Regions from separate parts of the Rossellomorea sp. ABR4_004 genome, predicted to be linked through region 1. Evidence: a T-box and tRNA genes for the amino acid it is inferred to sense, from the RefSeq annotation. Region 1 holds a T-box; the other regions hold tRNA genes.
The links. A T-box is a leader RNA that pairs with one kind of tRNA and senses whether it is charged. The one in region 1 lies ahead of thrS (threonine--tRNA ligase), so its partner is inferred to be a tRNA-Thr.
Positions count from the first base shown of each region.

Region 2: it encodes a tRNA-Thr, which carries the amino acid that the T-box ahead of thrS (threonine--tRNA ligase) is inferred to sense. The anticodon was not compared.
Region 3: it encodes a tRNA-Thr, which carries the amino acid that the T-box ahead of thrS (threonine--tRNA ligase) is inferred to sense. The anticodon was not compared.

Region 1 is NZ_JBSWVM010000003.1:64,859-69,727, reverse strand. It holds gene ACXAF2_RS17430 (YitT family protein) at 94-969, shown strand; gene ACXAF2_RS17425 (hypothetical protein) at 1,175-1,489, shown strand; gene ACXAF2_RS17420 (undecaprenyl-diphosphate phosphatase) at 1,532-2,353, shown strand; T-box leader at 2,425-2,646, shown strand; T-box leader at 2,681-2,904, shown strand; gene thrS (threonine--tRNA ligase) at 2,956-4,179, shown strand; gene pyrH (UMP kinase) at 4,373-4,869, shown strand, end outside.
Region 2 is NZ_JBSWVM010000001.1:1,422,976-1,427,844, forward strand. It holds tRNA gene ACXAF2_RS07460 (tRNA-Glu) at 603-674, opposite strand; tRNA gene ACXAF2_RS07465 (tRNA-Ser) at 681-771, opposite strand; tRNA gene ACXAF2_RS07470 (tRNA-Asn) at 779-853, opposite strand; tRNA gene ACXAF2_RS07475 (tRNA-Ile) at 863-939, opposite strand; tRNA gene ACXAF2_RS07480 (tRNA-Gly) at 955-1,028, opposite strand; tRNA gene ACXAF2_RS07485 (tRNA-His) at 1,049-1,124, opposite strand; tRNA gene ACXAF2_RS07490 (tRNA-Phe) at 1,147-1,222, opposite strand; tRNA gene ACXAF2_RS07495 (tRNA-Asp) at 1,274-1,350, opposite strand; tRNA gene ACXAF2_RS07500 (tRNA-Met) at 1,470-1,543, opposite strand; tRNA gene ACXAF2_RS07505 (tRNA-Ser) at 1,568-1,660, opposite strand; tRNA gene ACXAF2_RS07510 (tRNA-Ile) at 1,677-1,753, opposite strand; tRNA gene ACXAF2_RS07515 (tRNA-Met) at 1,758-1,834, opposite strand; tRNA gene ACXAF2_RS07520 (tRNA-Ala) at 1,911-1,986, opposite strand; tRNA gene ACXAF2_RS07525 (tRNA-Pro) at 1,993-2,069, opposite strand; tRNA gene ACXAF2_RS07530 (tRNA-Arg) at 2,076-2,152, opposite strand; tRNA gene ACXAF2_RS07535 (tRNA-Leu) at 2,223-2,311, opposite strand; tRNA gene ACXAF2_RS07540 (tRNA-Gly) at 2,323-2,397, opposite strand; tRNA gene ACXAF2_RS07545 (tRNA-Leu) at 2,406-2,490, opposite strand; tRNA gene ACXAF2_RS07550 (tRNA-Lys) at 2,531-2,606, opposite strand; tRNA gene ACXAF2_RS07555 (tRNA-Thr) at 2,637-2,712, opposite strand; tRNA gene ACXAF2_RS07560 (tRNA-Val) at 2,807-2,882, opposite strand; rRNA gene rrf (5S ribosomal RNA) at 2,893-3,009, opposite strand; rRNA gene ACXAF2_RS07570 (23S ribosomal RNA) at 3,308-4,869, opposite strand, start outside.
Region 3 is NZ_JBSWVM010000001.1:1,908,146-1,913,014, forward strand. It holds tRNA gene ACXAF2_RS09770 (tRNA-Gln) at 1-44, opposite strand, end outside; tRNA gene ACXAF2_RS09775 (tRNA-His) at 53-125, opposite strand; tRNA gene ACXAF2_RS09780 (tRNA-Trp) at 143-216, opposite strand; tRNA gene ACXAF2_RS09785 (tRNA-Tyr) at 243-326, opposite strand; tRNA gene ACXAF2_RS09790 (tRNA-Phe) at 363-438, opposite strand; tRNA gene ACXAF2_RS09795 (tRNA-Asp) at 499-575, opposite strand; tRNA gene ACXAF2_RS09800 (tRNA-Met) at 694-767, opposite strand; tRNA gene ACXAF2_RS09805 (tRNA-Ser) at 795-887, opposite strand; tRNA gene ACXAF2_RS09810 (tRNA-Ile) at 896-969, opposite strand; tRNA gene ACXAF2_RS09815 (tRNA-Met) at 998-1,071, opposite strand; tRNA gene ACXAF2_RS09820 (tRNA-Ala) at 1,147-1,222, opposite strand; tRNA gene ACXAF2_RS09825 (tRNA-Pro) at 1,231-1,307, opposite strand; tRNA gene ACXAF2_RS09830 (tRNA-Arg) at 1,315-1,391, opposite strand; tRNA gene ACXAF2_RS09835 (tRNA-Leu) at 1,448-1,536, opposite strand; tRNA gene ACXAF2_RS09840 (tRNA-Gly) at 1,542-1,616, opposite strand; tRNA gene ACXAF2_RS09845 (tRNA-Leu) at 1,624-1,708, opposite strand; tRNA gene ACXAF2_RS09850 (tRNA-Lys) at 1,747-1,822, opposite strand; tRNA gene ACXAF2_RS09855 (tRNA-Thr) at 1,845-1,920, opposite strand; tRNA gene ACXAF2_RS09860 (tRNA-Val) at 2,040-2,115, opposite strand; tRNA gene ACXAF2_RS09865 (tRNA-Glu) at 2,120-2,194, opposite strand; gene ACXAF2_RS09870 (metallophosphoesterase family protein) at 2,721-4,796, shown strand.

The sequences.
Region 1 (4,869 bases):
TTTTGATTCCAATGAGATGAGTTCAGTTGTTGTCACGGGATGTTTTTCTTTGGAGGAGGAATGAAGATGATTGAAGGACAGGTAATAAATCAAATGCAGCAAGTGAAAATAAAGCATAAGAAGATTCCCCTTAAAGAGGTAGTGAAAAGAGCTGTCCTCATCACCATCGGGGCGATGATCATGGCGGTTGGCCTTGAAATATTTCTAGTTCCCAACCAGGTCATTGATGGAGGAATCGTTGGTGTCTCGATTATGCTCTCACATATTACAGGCGTTAAGCTTGGTCTTTTCATCTTTATCCTTAACATCCCCTTTTTCTTCATAGGTTATAAACAAATCGGAAAAACCTTCGCATTCTCTACACTATACGGAATTATCATACTATCGATTTCAACTACATTTCTTCATCCGGTAGCTGCCTTCACCCAGGACATTCTGCTGGCTTCTTTATTTGGAGGGATCGTTCTGGGAATAGGAGTGGGTATGGTCATTCGTTACGGCGGATCTCTTGATGGAACGGAAATCCTTGCTATTTTATCAAGTAAAAAGCTGCCCTTCTCTGTCGGTGAAATCATCATGTTCGTCAATCTGTTCATTTTGGCTTCCGCCGGATTTGTATTTAGCTGGGATAGAGCAATGTATTCACTTCTGGCCTATTACGTAGCTTTTAAAATGATAGATATTACGATTAAAGGACTGGATGAATCCAAATCGGTTTGGATCATAAGTGAAAACCACAAGGAAATCGGTGATGCCCTCTTACACCGACTGGGGAGAGGAGTGACCTATTTGAATGGTGAAGGTGCTTTTTCAGGAGATGATAAGAAAGTGATATTCTGCGTCATCACTCGTCTGGAGGAAGCGAAACTGAAAGACATCGTTGCAGAACATGATCCATCCGCCTTTCTTGCCATTGCTGATATAGCAGAGGTAAGAGGTGGGAGGTTTAAGAAGAAAGATATTCATTAGACATGAGAGAAAGCGCAGTGGAGGGAAGTCCCTATACTGTGCTTTTTATTGATTTAAAACTGAAAATTGAATTAGGCTCTTTTCGTGAACATTCAGACTAATAATATATTGGAAGTGCTCTGATAAGTAGCGTACATTTCCTTATTGTCGTCCCCTGGCGGTTATAGTATGATAAGCTAGATTATCACGATAGAGGGGGAAGAGAGTGATGAAAACCATGTTGCTTGTGCTAATTTGCACGTTTGGATGTTTCCAGCAGATATACGATATTCAGACTCATAGGGGAGAAGAAGTCATTCAGGATCAAGCTCAGATTGCCTATCTTGACGATGATTCTTTTTCATTAACTCCTTCTCTTGTGATGAAAAAAATAGAAGATAAAAGCAGAATGCCTTTTAATAGAAGTCTGCCTCAATTTCCTCCCACTCTTTCCAATGACGGACTATTTTCCCATTATCGTGGGGATTCAACCGGGTTTGGGGTCATCGTGAAATACCACTCCAACTATCTTTCATCTTAGTCATATTGACAACATGATTAAACGATAGAGGAGAAATGATAAATGGACTTCATCTTGTTAATAAAAGCATTTATATTGGGTATGGTCGAAGGGTTAACGGAGTTTGCGCCTGTATCTTCCACTGGCCATATGATAGTAGTAGACGATTTATGGATTCAATCGAAAGAAGTATTGGGTAAATATCCGGCAAATACATTCAAAGTTGTGATCCAACTAGGCTCAATTTTAGCAGTTGTCATTGTATTTAAAGAGAGATTTAAAGAATTACTCGGATTTAATCACCGTACCGCAAATAAATCGTCCAATTTAAAATTGACCCATATACTGGCTGGATTGATTCCTGCAGTGATTCTAGGCTTGTTATTTGAGGATTATATCGATGAGCATCTTTTTTCACTAAATACGGTTCTGGCGGGTTTAACAATCGGTGCTTTCCTCATGATTGCAGCGGATTTGTATCGTCCCAAGATCGTCACAGTGGAGAATGTGGATCAGATAACACATAAAAAAGCGCTGGTGATCGGGCTTATTCAATGCTTATCATTATGGCCAGGTTTTTCCCGGTCGGGATCGACCATTTCTGGAGGAGTTTTACTTGGATTAAGCTACCGGGCAGCATCAGATTTCACATTCATTATGGCGGTTCCGATAATGTTGGGAGCAAGTTCGCTTTCTCTTATGAAGAACTGGATGTATTTTACCCCTGAGTTTTTACCGTTTCTATTGGTTGGATTCTTAAGTGCGTTTCTATTTGCTTATCTGTCGATACACTTTTTTCTGAAGGTGATTAATAAAATCAAGCTAATACCTTTTGCGATCTACCGGCTTGTTCTAGTCGCGATTATTTTCCTTGTTTATATTTAAACACTCTTGACAGTTAGAAAATACTACCATATAATTTCAATAACAAATTTATTCTAAATTGAATATACTATACGAAAGCAAAGATGAGGACATGATTCATTCCGTTTTTTCTTGATCAGAGAGCAGGGTCACCGGCTGAGAGCCCTGAAGAGAAATGAATGATTTACCACCTCGGAGCTATTATGGTGAAATGCCAGTATCCATAATCGGGAAAACCGTTATCTTACTTAAGCGAAGAGTAATATCTTACACTTCTGAATTAGGGTGGAACCACGACCGCACTCGTCCCTTGGTTAGGGATGGGTGCGGTTTTTTTATTAATTGTATAATAAAGTGATGAAGAGGACACGAATCATTTCTTGTATTTCTTACCAGAGAACAGGGTCACATGGCTGAAAGCCCTGAAGAAAAGGAAGTGATTTACCACCTCGGAGCTATTATGGTGAAATGTCAGTATCCATAATCGGGAAAACCGTTATCAGCTTTGAGCGGAGGGCTTTAGTTTAGCACTTCGGAATTAGGGTGGTACCACGACCGCATTCGTCCCTTGACAGGGATGAATGCGGTTTTTTATATAAAAAAATTGATTAGGAGGAAACAAAATGTCAATTCAATCTGAAGTGGAAAAACGAAATCACAGGAAATTAGGTCAGGAGTTGGAGCTATTTGTATCGATGGAGGAGGCACCCGGCATGCCCTTTTATTTACCGAAAGGGATGCTATTACGAAATGAGTTAGAGGAATTTTGGAAGAGGGAACATCGAAAAGCTGGATACCAGGAGATTAGAACTCCCATTATGATGAAGCAGGAGCTATGGGAAAAGTCAGGTCACTGGGATCATTACCATGAGAATATGTATTTCTCAGAGGTAGATGATCAGAAATATGCGATAAAGCCAATGAGTTGTCCGGGAGCAGTCTTAATCTATAAAAGTAAAAGAAGAAGTTATAGGGAGTTACCCCTTCGATACGGTGAATTGGGATTAGTCCATCGGCATGAGCTGTCGGGTTCATTAAGTGGATTATTGAGAGTCCGTTCCTTCACTCAAGATGATGCTCATCTATTTGTAAGGGAAGATCAAATTCGGTCGGAGCTTCATAACGTATTGGATCTTATCGATCTTTTCTATAGCAAATTCGGGTTTGACTATAAAGTTGAGCTTTCGACTCGACCGGAAGATTTTATGGGCTCCGTTGAATTATGGGATCAAGCTGAAGGAGATTTGGAAGGTGTGTTGAAAGAGAGAGGAGTCAATTATCATGTTAATAAAGGAGACGGTGCTTTCTACGGGCCAAAAATAGACTTTCATCTATTGGATGTCATTGGGAGAAGCTGGCAATGTGGAACAGTTCAACTTGATTTCCAAATGCCTGAAAAATTTGAGTGTGAATATATCGGGGAAAACAATGGGACAGTCAGACCGATTATGATTCATCGAGCGATTTACGGTTCGATCGAACGCTTTATGGCAATCATCATTGAACATTTTGGAGGAGATTTTCCTCTTTGGTTAGCTCCCCATCAGGTCAAAATTCTTCCGATTTCCGACACACATTTCCAATATGCTCAACATGTGAAGTCTCAATTAGAAAGTGAAGGGTTTAGGGTAGAAGTCGATGATCGTGTAGAAAAAGTCGGTCTGAAAATCAGAGAAGCAGAGATGCAAAAAGTTCCTTATATGATGGTAATAGGAGATAAGGAGGTCGAGTGTGATACTATTTCGTTACGTAAGAGGAAGGAAGGAAATGTAGGTATGTTGAAGATAAGGGAGGTTATAGCGAAATTAAAAGAAGAGGTAAACGACTTGAGTAGTAAGGCGAATTAAATGAAACATCCCTTGAATATTTCCTGTATTTTCTATATAATGAGAAAAGGAAAATTCTGAATAGTGCGAGAGGGGGAGAAGCTATGTTAATCAATCGTCAATCATATTTCAGCATTTCTTCTCCTATAAAAAGAACTAAAAGGGTAGTCATTCCCTTTTTAGTTCTTTTTTTATGTCCAGGGGAGGAATAGTGATGAGATACAAGCGTGTGTTAATTAAATTAAGTGGTGGAGCGTTGGCGGATAAGGAAGGAAATAATTTTGGCACTGAAGAGCTTGATCACATTGCAGGCGAAATCATGTCAATCGTCAATATGGGAATTGAAGTTTCCTTAGTTGTGGGCGGTGGCAATATATTTCGAGGAAGTCTGGCAGATACTTGGGGAATAGAGCGAGTAGAAGCGGATAGTATCGGAACTCTCGGAACCATCATCAACAGTTTAATGCTTAGAGGTGTGTTGAAAAGTAAGACCGACAAAGAAGTTCGAGTGATGACTTCTATCCCTGTATCAACGGTTGCCGAACCATATATTCGCCTTCGTGCCGTTCACCATCTTGACAAAGGATACATTGTCATATTTGGTGGAGGAAACGGCCAACCCTTCGTAACGACTGATTACCCTAGCGTTCAGAGAGCCATCGAAACGAATAGTGAGGCCATCCTTGTAGCAAAGCAGGGAGTTGATGGTGT
Region 2 (4,869 bases), on a different contig from region 1:
AATAGTGAAATTAGCGGGAAATGCAGAAGGATTACGGTATTTTGTATCGTTTTTGGCTAGTTGTGAGAAGGATGGCGGTGTCGAATGGAGGAGCGATTAGGAATGGATGATCAATCTGGCAGTTGCTGCATGCTTAGGAAAGATGAAACCTGTTTTAATGGACAATAAAGAAGAAATCATTCATGAGGGTTACTGAATACTTTAAGAAGATTAATAGGGAGATTAAGAGGTAGTTGATGTATTTTATTCTTCGAGGACCTGTTCTCTCATATCCTCCGTTTGTTGTATTGAAAAATTAGAGCTGAAAAGAAGAGGGTAGAAGTTGATAATAAAGTGATCAAAGTCGATAATATATGTTGGAAAGTCGATAATATATGTTGGAAAGTCGATAATAAAGCGAGCAATGTCGATAATATATCCCTCTTACAGAAGTAGTAACATGCTTTCTTATGTAAAACCGCAATTATAGTCCCAATCCCGACTACATTTTCAATTAAATTGCTTCATTTAGTTGTGTTATTAGTTTATTTTTAATAAAATGACCACCCATTCTACTTTGTATAACAAAAAAAGACTATCAAAAATGATAGTCTTTTTTCAGATGACCCATACGGGATTCGAACCCGTGTTACCGCCGTGAAAGGGCGGTGTCTTAACCGCTTGACCAATGGGCCATAATATGGCGGAGAAGGAGGGATTTGAACCCTCGCGCCGGTTGCCCGACCTACACCCTTAGCAGGGGCGCCTCTTCAGCCACTTGAGTACTTCCCCATATGATTGGCTCCGCAGGCAAGATTCGAACTTGCGACCGATCGGTTAACAGCCGATAGCTCTACCACTGAGCTACTGCGGAATAATGAAATGGTGGGCCTAAGTGGACTCGAACCACCGACCTCACGCTTATCAGGCGTGCGCTCTAACCAGCTGAGCTATAGGCCCATTAAGAGTAATAATTGGAGCGGGTGAAGGGAATCGAACCCTCATCATCAGCTTGGAAGGCTGAGGTTTTACCACTAAACTACACCCGCACGATTTATATAAGAGAATATGGGGCGACTGATGGGAATCGAACCCACGAATGCCTGAACCACAATCAGGTGCGTTAACCACTTCGCCACAATCGCCATAATGTCTTCAAATAGAAAATGGTGGCTCAGGACGGAATCGAACCGCCGACACATGGATTTTCAGTCCATTGCTCTACCAACTGAGCTACTGAGCCTTACTTGAAGTAAAGTATTCAATTATGAACCATCATCTTATAAAAAGAAAATGGCGGTCCGGACGGGACTCGAACCCGCGACCTCCTGCGTGACAGGCAGGCATTCTAACCAACTGAACTACCGGACCAAAGCTTTTTGCGTAAGCAAAATAGGTTTCATTACCTTGACGTTAGTCAAAATAACTATCCATGCGTGACTCATAAAGGATTATTGATAACCCTTTATAAAACCGAGTCAAAAATGGTATTGCGGGGACAGGATTTGAACCTGCGACCTTCGGGTTATGAGCCCGACGAGCTACCGAACTGCTCCACCCCGCGACGATATAAGATTTAAAGAGAAAATGGAGGAGGAAAGGGGATTCGAACCCCTGCGGGCTTTGACACCCCTGTCGGTTTTCAAGACCGATCCCTTCAGCCGGACTTGGGTATTCCTCCGTATTGAAATGGTACTTGGTGGACCTTGTAGGACTCGAACCTACGACCGGACGGTTATGAGCCGTCTGCTCTAACCAACTGAGCTAAAGGTCCCTATTGGTAGCGGCGGAGGGGATCGAACCCCCGACCTCACGGGTATGAACCGTACGCTCTAGCCAGCTGAGCTACACCGCCAAGATACATTTTTTATCAAATTAATTGATAGATGATTTCTCGAAAATCAATGTTGATTCTGCTTTCACAGAAAAATTGGTGGAGCCTAGCGGGATCGAACCGCTGACCTCCTGCGTGCAAAGCAGGCGCTCTCCCAGCTGAGCTAAGGCCCCAAGAAGTGGTCGGGAAGACAGGATTCGAACCTGCGACCCCTTGGTCCCAAACCAAGTGCTCTACCAAGCTGAGCTACTTCCCGATAATATGGCGCGCCCGAGAGGAGTCGAACCCCTAACCTTTTGATCCGTAGTCAAACGCTCTATCCAATTGAGCTACGGGCGCATAATTTTATTATTTTTCCTTATCTGCTGGTGCAAATCAAGGAAAGATTTTTTGCTAGCGCAAAAATCTTTGGTGCCGAGGACCGGAATCGAACCGGTACGGTAGTCACCTACCGCAGGATTTTAAGTCCTGTGCGTCTGCCAGTTCCGCCACCCCGGCATAAAATCTTCTGGAGCGGAAGACGGGATTCGAACCCGCGACCCCCACCTTGGCAAGGTGGTGTTCTACCACTGAACTACTTCCGCAAAATGAATGGTGCGGGTGAAGGGACTTGAACCCCCACGCCTTGCGGCGCCAGATCCTAAGTCTGGTGCGTCTGCCAATTCCGCCACACCCGCATGATATAAATGGTAAGATATTTTGCTGTGCAAAAATCTTTGGTGAGCCATGAAGGACTCGAACCTTCGACCCTCTGATTAAAAGTCAGATGCTCTACCAACTGAGCTAATGGCTCATCTTAATAAAGATGATATTAAGACCAAAATGGTGCCGGCAAGAGGACTTGAACCCCCAACCTACTGATTACAAGTCAGTTGCTCTACCAGTTGAGCTACACCGGCATGTATGATTGGTTTTCATATAAGAAAATTTAAGGAGAGATATTTTGTTGACGCAAAAATAAAATGAAGTTTATTTTACTTTCGTAAAAAAACTTGGTGGAGGATGACGGGATCGAACCGCCGACCCTCTGCTTGTAAGGCAGATGCTCTCCCAGCTGAGCTAATCCTCCAAAATATAAAGCCTGGCGACGTCCTACTCTCACAGGGGGAGATCCCCCAACTACCATCGGCGCTGAAGAGCTTAACTTCCGTGTTCGGCATGGGAACGGGTGTGACCTCTTCGCCATTGTCACCAGACTATTTCTTGTCTCTTTTTTAAGGACAAGTATTATTATATCGTGTAGATATAATTTTTCAAGGCTTTTTTATATTTTCGTATAAAATTTATTCCCTGAAAACTAGATAAAGAATTGATGTCAAGAAAGCCGAATATCGACCAATTGTTGCACCTACTTCTTCAAGCAGATACCATTCCAGCTCCGGCGGCTAGAGACTCGAGGTCATTTCAGTTCAATCAGCTGAGGGTAAAAGGCACCCTCTTCTGATTGCCCAGAAATGCTTGTCGTCTCTGTTCAAGCCGCCTCCGCTTTATAGTGTGGTTAAGTCCTCGATCGATTAGTATCAGTCAACTCCACATGTCGCCATGCTTCCATCTCTGACCTATCTACCTAGTCATCTTCTAGGGATCTTACTCACATACGTGATGGGAAATCTCATCTCGAGGGGGGCTTCATGCTTAGATGCTTTCAGCACTTATCCCTTCCGCACATAGCTACCCAGCGATGCCTTTGGCAAGACAACTGGTACACCAGCGGTGCGTCCATCCCGGTCCTCTCGTACTAAGGACAGCTCCTCTCAAATTTCCTGCGCCCACGACGGATAGGGACCGAACTGTCTCACGACGTTCTGAACCCAGCTCGCGTACCGCTTTAATGGGCGAACAGCCCAACCCTTGGGACCGACTACAGCCCCAGGATGCGATGAGCCGACATCGAGGTGCCAAACCTCCCCGTCGATGTGGACTCTTGGGGGAGATAAGCCTGTTATCCCCGGGGTAGCTTTTATCCGTTGAGCGATGGCCCTTCCATGCGGAACCACCGGATCACTAAGCCCGACTTTCGTCCCTGCTCGACTTGTAGGTCTCGCAGTCAAGCTCCCTTGTGCCTTTACACTCTGCGAATGATTTCCAACCATTCTGAGGGAACCTTTGGGCGCCTCCGTTACTCTTTAGGAGGCGACCGCCCCAGTCAAACTGCCCACCTGACACTGTCTCCCACCCCGATAAGGGGCGCGGGTTAGAATTTCAATACAGCCAGGGTAGTATCCCACCGATGCCTCCACCGAAGCTGGCGCTCCGGCTTCCAAGGCTCCTACCTATCCTGTACAAGCTGTACCAAAATTCAATATCAGGCTACAGTAAAGCTCCACGGGGTCTTTCCGTCCTGTCGCGGGTAACCTGCATCTTCACAGGTACTATAATTTCACCGAGTCTCTCGTTGAGACAGTGCCCAGATCGTTACGCCTTTCGTGCGGGTCGGAACTTACCCGACAAGGAATTTCGCTACCTTAGGACCGTTATAGTTACGGCCGCCGTTTACTGGGGCTTCGATTCGCACCTTCGCTTGCGCTAAGCACTCCTCTTAACCTTCCAGCACCGGGCAGGCGTCAGCCCCTATACTTCGCCTTACGGCTTCGCAGAGACCTGTGTTTTTGCTAAACAGTCGCCTGGGCCTATTCACTGCGGCTCTCTCGGGCTTGCACCCTACCAGAGCACCCCTTCTCCCGAAGTTACGGGGTCATTTTGCCGAGTTCCTTAACGAGAGTTCTCTCGCTCACCTTAGGATTCTCTCCTCGCCTACCTGTGTCGGTTTGCGGTACGGGCACCTTTTTCCTCGCTAGAGGCTTTTCTTGGCAGTGTGGAATCAGGAACTTCGCTACTATAATTCGCTCGCTATCACAGCTCAGCCTTATGCGATGATGGGATTTGCCTCATCATCAGCCTAACTGCTTAGACGCACATATCCAGCAGTGCGCTTACCCTATCCTCCTGCGTCCCCCCATTGCTCAAACGGAAAAGAGGTGGTACAGGAATATCAACCTGTTGTCCATCGTCTACGCCTATCGGCCTCGACTTAGGTCCCGACTAACCCTGAGCGG
Region 3 (4,869 bases), on a different contig from region 1:
TGTCGCAGTCAAAGTGCGATGCCTTACCGCTTGGCTATAGCCCAATATAAAGGGCGACTGATGGGAATCGAACCCACGAATGCCTGAACCACAATCAGGTGCGTTAACCACTTCGCCACAATCGCCATGTTTAACATATCTTTGGCAGGGGCAGTAGGAATCGAACCCACACCAAAGGTTTTGGAGACCTTCGTTCTACCGTTAAACTATGCCCCTATATAATAGAGAGTTTTATTTAAAAATGGTGGAGGGGGGCAGATTCGAACTGCCGAACCCGAAGGAGCGGATTTACAGTCCGCCGCGTTTAGCCACTTCGCTACCCCTCCAAATAAAAGAAATACTTAAAGGCTCTTAAGTATAAATGGTGGCTCAGGACGGAATCGAACCGCCGACACATGGATTTTCAGTCCATTGCTCTACCAACTGAGCTACTGAGCCATATTATATAGAAGATTAAATTATCAAATTACCAACTTCTTATTACTAAGTAATTGAAAATGGCGGTCCGGACGGGACTCGAACCCGCGACCTCCTGCGTGACAGGCAGGCATTCTAACCAACTGAACTACCGGACCAAAGCTTTTTGCGTCAGTAAAATAGGTTTCATTACCTCGCGATAGCGAAAATAACTATCCATGCGCGACTCATCAAGAATTAGTAATGGCCTAATCATAAAATGAGTCAAAAATGGTATTGCGGGGACAGGATTTGAACCTGCGACCTTCGGGTTATGAGCCCGACGAGCTACCGAACTGCTCCACCCCGCGACGATATAAATATTGTAAAGGTAAATATGGAGGAGGAAGGGGGATTCGAACCCCCGCGGGCTGTTACACCCCTGTCGGTTTTCAAGACCGATCCCTTCAGCCGGACTTGGGTATTCCTCCGTGTATAATGGACCCTGTAGGACTCGAACCTACGACCGGACGGTTATGAGCCGTCTGCTCTAACCAACTGAGCTAAGGGTCCTTATAATCGTGCGTCATGTATTTAGTAATAGCGGCGGAGGGGATCGAACCCCCGACCTCACGGGTATGAACCGTACGCTCTAGCCAGCTGAGCTACACCGCCACGAAACGTTTACTATTCAATATGAACCTTGATCAAGCAAGATTCAATGAGGTTTGTTTACTCTCGTAAAAAACCTGGTGGAGCCTAGCGGGATCGAACCGCTGACCTCCTGCGTGCAAAGCAGGCGCTCTCCCAGCTGAGCTAAGGCCCCAAATAAGGTGGTCGGGAAGACAGGATTCGAACCTGCGACCCCTTGGTCCCAAACCAAGTGCTCTACCAAGCTGAGCTACTTCCCGAAATATATGGCGCGCCCGAGAGGAGTCGAACCCCTAACCTTTTGATCCGTAGTCAAACGCTCTATCCAATTGAGCTACGGGCGCTAAACAATTCATTAAACACTAAGCAAGGAAAGTTATTTTGCTGAAGCAAAAAACTTTGGTGCCGAGGACCGGAATCGAACCGGTACGGTAGTCACCTACCGCAGGATTTTAAGTCCTGTGCGTCTGCCAGTTCCGCCACCCCGGCAAGTCTGGAGCGGAAGACGGGATTCGAACCCGCGACCCCCACCTTGGCAAGGTGGTGTTCTACCACTGAACTACTTCCGCAAATAAATGGTGCGGGTGAAGGGACTTGAACCCCCACGCCTTGCGGCGCCAGATCCTAAGTCTGGTGCGTCTGCCAATTCCGCCACACCCGCATAAAAAAATTCAGATATTTCGCATTCACGAAAATCTTTGGTGAGCCATGAAGGACTCGAACCTTCGACCCTCTGATTAAAAGTCAGATGCTCTACCAACTGAGCTAATGGCTCATCTTTATTGTAAAAAACCAAATGGTGCCGGCAAGAGGACTTGAACCCCCAACCTACTGATTACAAGTCAGTTGCTCTACCAGTTGAGCTACACCGGCATGTTTAATTTCAGATGAAAACTACTTATTGGGAATCCAGGTCACCAGAGCAGTTCAAGGAAAGATATTTTGCTGACGGGCAAATCAAATGAAGTTTACTTTACTTTCGTAAAGAAACTTGGTGGAGGATGACGGGATCGAACCGCCGACCCTCTGCTTGTAAGGCAGATGCTCTCCCAGCTGAGCTAATCCTCCATATTGGTGACCCATACGGGATTCGAACCCGTGTTACCGCCGTGAAAGGGCGGTGTCTTAACCGCTTGACCAATGGGCCGTATTGTTAAAGCGTCCCGCTTAAGGACATGTATAACTATATCAGCTAATTTCGTAGAAGTCAACTTCTAGTTAACAAAAAAACGAAAACTTTTTTCACGATACTCAGCTTAATATTTTTGTAAGCCGAAAAAGAATATACCACATATTTAAAGTTTATATCAATAGTGAATTTAATAATCTCTCCAATTTTATTATTGATTTCTAATTCATCGTGAAAACTTTTCATAATCCCTCCCCTATTTAGTGAAATTGATCAACTCCCACTAATCTCCTTCCATCATTTCAGTTAATGATAGGCCTTGTTTTCTTTCATCAACATAGATATAGAGCGTTTTAATATCTAACCAACTTTGGGCATTGGAATTTAGAGGGATGATGAAGAATAGTGTAGTTGGAAATTAGTATTTCTCAATAAATTCAAATGTAGATATCCAAAAGAGGTCCGTCCCTTTCGCTTTAAAGTGATAAGGAACGGACTTTCAGGTGTAAGCTTGTTTACACCATCTCTTTGGGAGTTGAATACGATGGTAATAGATTATAAATGGGGTGATGGATTCATGGAGCTTCCAACGATACTGTGCGGGCCGATTGTTCGTCGGGTGGAGACTGCACAAGCTTCTATTTGGATTGCATTGAGCAAGCCGTATGATATTAAAGCAGAGTTATTCAAGATTAAACAAGGGGACCATTCTCATCTTTATGACTATAAAAGAATAGCCTGTGAGACTAAGACGAAAACGGTACAAGCAGGAAAGAACTTATATATAAGTATAATAAACGTATCTCCACATGCCGGATCCTTTCCTACTAATAAATTACTGGGATACAATTTATTGTTTGAAAATAGTGCGGAAACACTGGACCTCGGCAGCTTTGACTTACTTTCCCCCACTCATCCACACTCGATTGTCTACGAAAATCTCGCATACCCAACCTTTTATATGAACGAAGGAAATACATCGAATATTCTATACGGATCCTGTCGAAAGCTTCACGGTGTTGGAACAGATGTATTGGTTCAAGCGGATAAAACCATTGCGTCAACCTTCAATAATGCCGATAGACCATCCTCTCTATTTTTAATGGGAGATCAAATATATGCCGATGATGTAGCAGATCCCCTATTTAAGATCATCACAAGGTTCGGTAAAGAACTGGTGGGACAAGAAGAAGACCTTGGTTCCATTGAACCACGCTTAAAAGAAGATCCTTTTAAGCAGGGACTTAAGCAGATCAATGGCAGGCAATATATGACGGAACACTTTTGCAAATTCACGTCCAGAAAAGCTGCCAATCATCTGTTCAGCTTCAGTGATTATGCAGCCATGTATATTTTGTCGTGGAATCCCTCATTATGGGAACTTGCACACAAGGAAGGAATGTTCGAAACCTTTCAAGAAGCAATGGATAAGAATGAATTCTATTTTGTCTTTAAAGATCCAGAAACCAAGGAGCATAAGTCGGAATATCGACAGCTTCAAGCACGCTATCAAAAGCAGTTGAAAGAACTGACTAAACTGGAAGAAGGTCTATACTCTGTCAGAAGAGTATTAGCCAATACACCGACCTATATGATGTTTGACGACCATGATATAACCGATGATTGGAATCTGACACAGGATTGGAAAAGGGGTGTATGGAACGCTCCATTGGGGAGACATGTCATTAGTAACGGTTTGTCATCCTACTGGCTTTTTCAAAGTTGGGGGAATGAGCCTGATACGTTTACCCATTTCGGTCAAACCATGCAAACCTATTTTGATTCGCTACAACCTGGATCCCTCCCCCACTCCAACTGGATACATTCCCTTTGGAACTATGATTCTTGGCATTATACCGCACCCACTACCCCGAAAGCCGTTTTTCTCGATACCAGAACCCAGCGCGGTTATGTAAATAAACCAAAGCCTGTGAAGGTTGGTACAAGGATAGACGAGGAACGATATAGTCCAAACCTTCTTCATCGAGAGGGGTGGAACCGGATTTCGACTAAACTGGCAGCGTCAGGATGGAACAAAGGAGAATCCCTGATCATGGTATCCCCCTCTCCTCTTTATGGAATTGGATTGATCGATAACTTTCTCCATGACTACATGCTCCCCCTCACGACGTTTGGTTTACCTGTACAAAATAATTTTGATCTAGAAGCCTGGAAGTACAATGGGAAAGGCTTCAGTAACTTACTTCATCAGATAGCCGCCTGGAACCAAAGCGACTGCATCATCTTATCCGGTGATGTTCATTCGGCTTCATCCGTACAATCCGACGTTACCTTTCGCAATGGCCGCAGATTGAAGATTCATCAGTTTACAAGCAGCCCTATCAAGAATATGAGCTATACAGGGTTTTGGGGCGCCGTCATGAAATTCATCATCGGCTTGAATGCCAGAAAAAGGACCAATCGCACGATCTACCGCTACAGTAATCATCAGTTTGATCTATTTCGGGAGGAACAGGAAGGTAGGGTTCCAACTGACTATTTATGGAAGGAAAACATACGTTATCTAAATGTCAGCGAGTCTTCTCTTATTGAAACTAAGAATAATATCGGATGGTTAAGGGACAAGGGGGCAGGTCCGTTGTCACGGCTCATTGTTTAGGGACAACAGGGATTAAATAAAAAAAGAAGCCGCCAACTTATAGGTAGTAAGTTGGCGGCTTCTTTTTCTGATT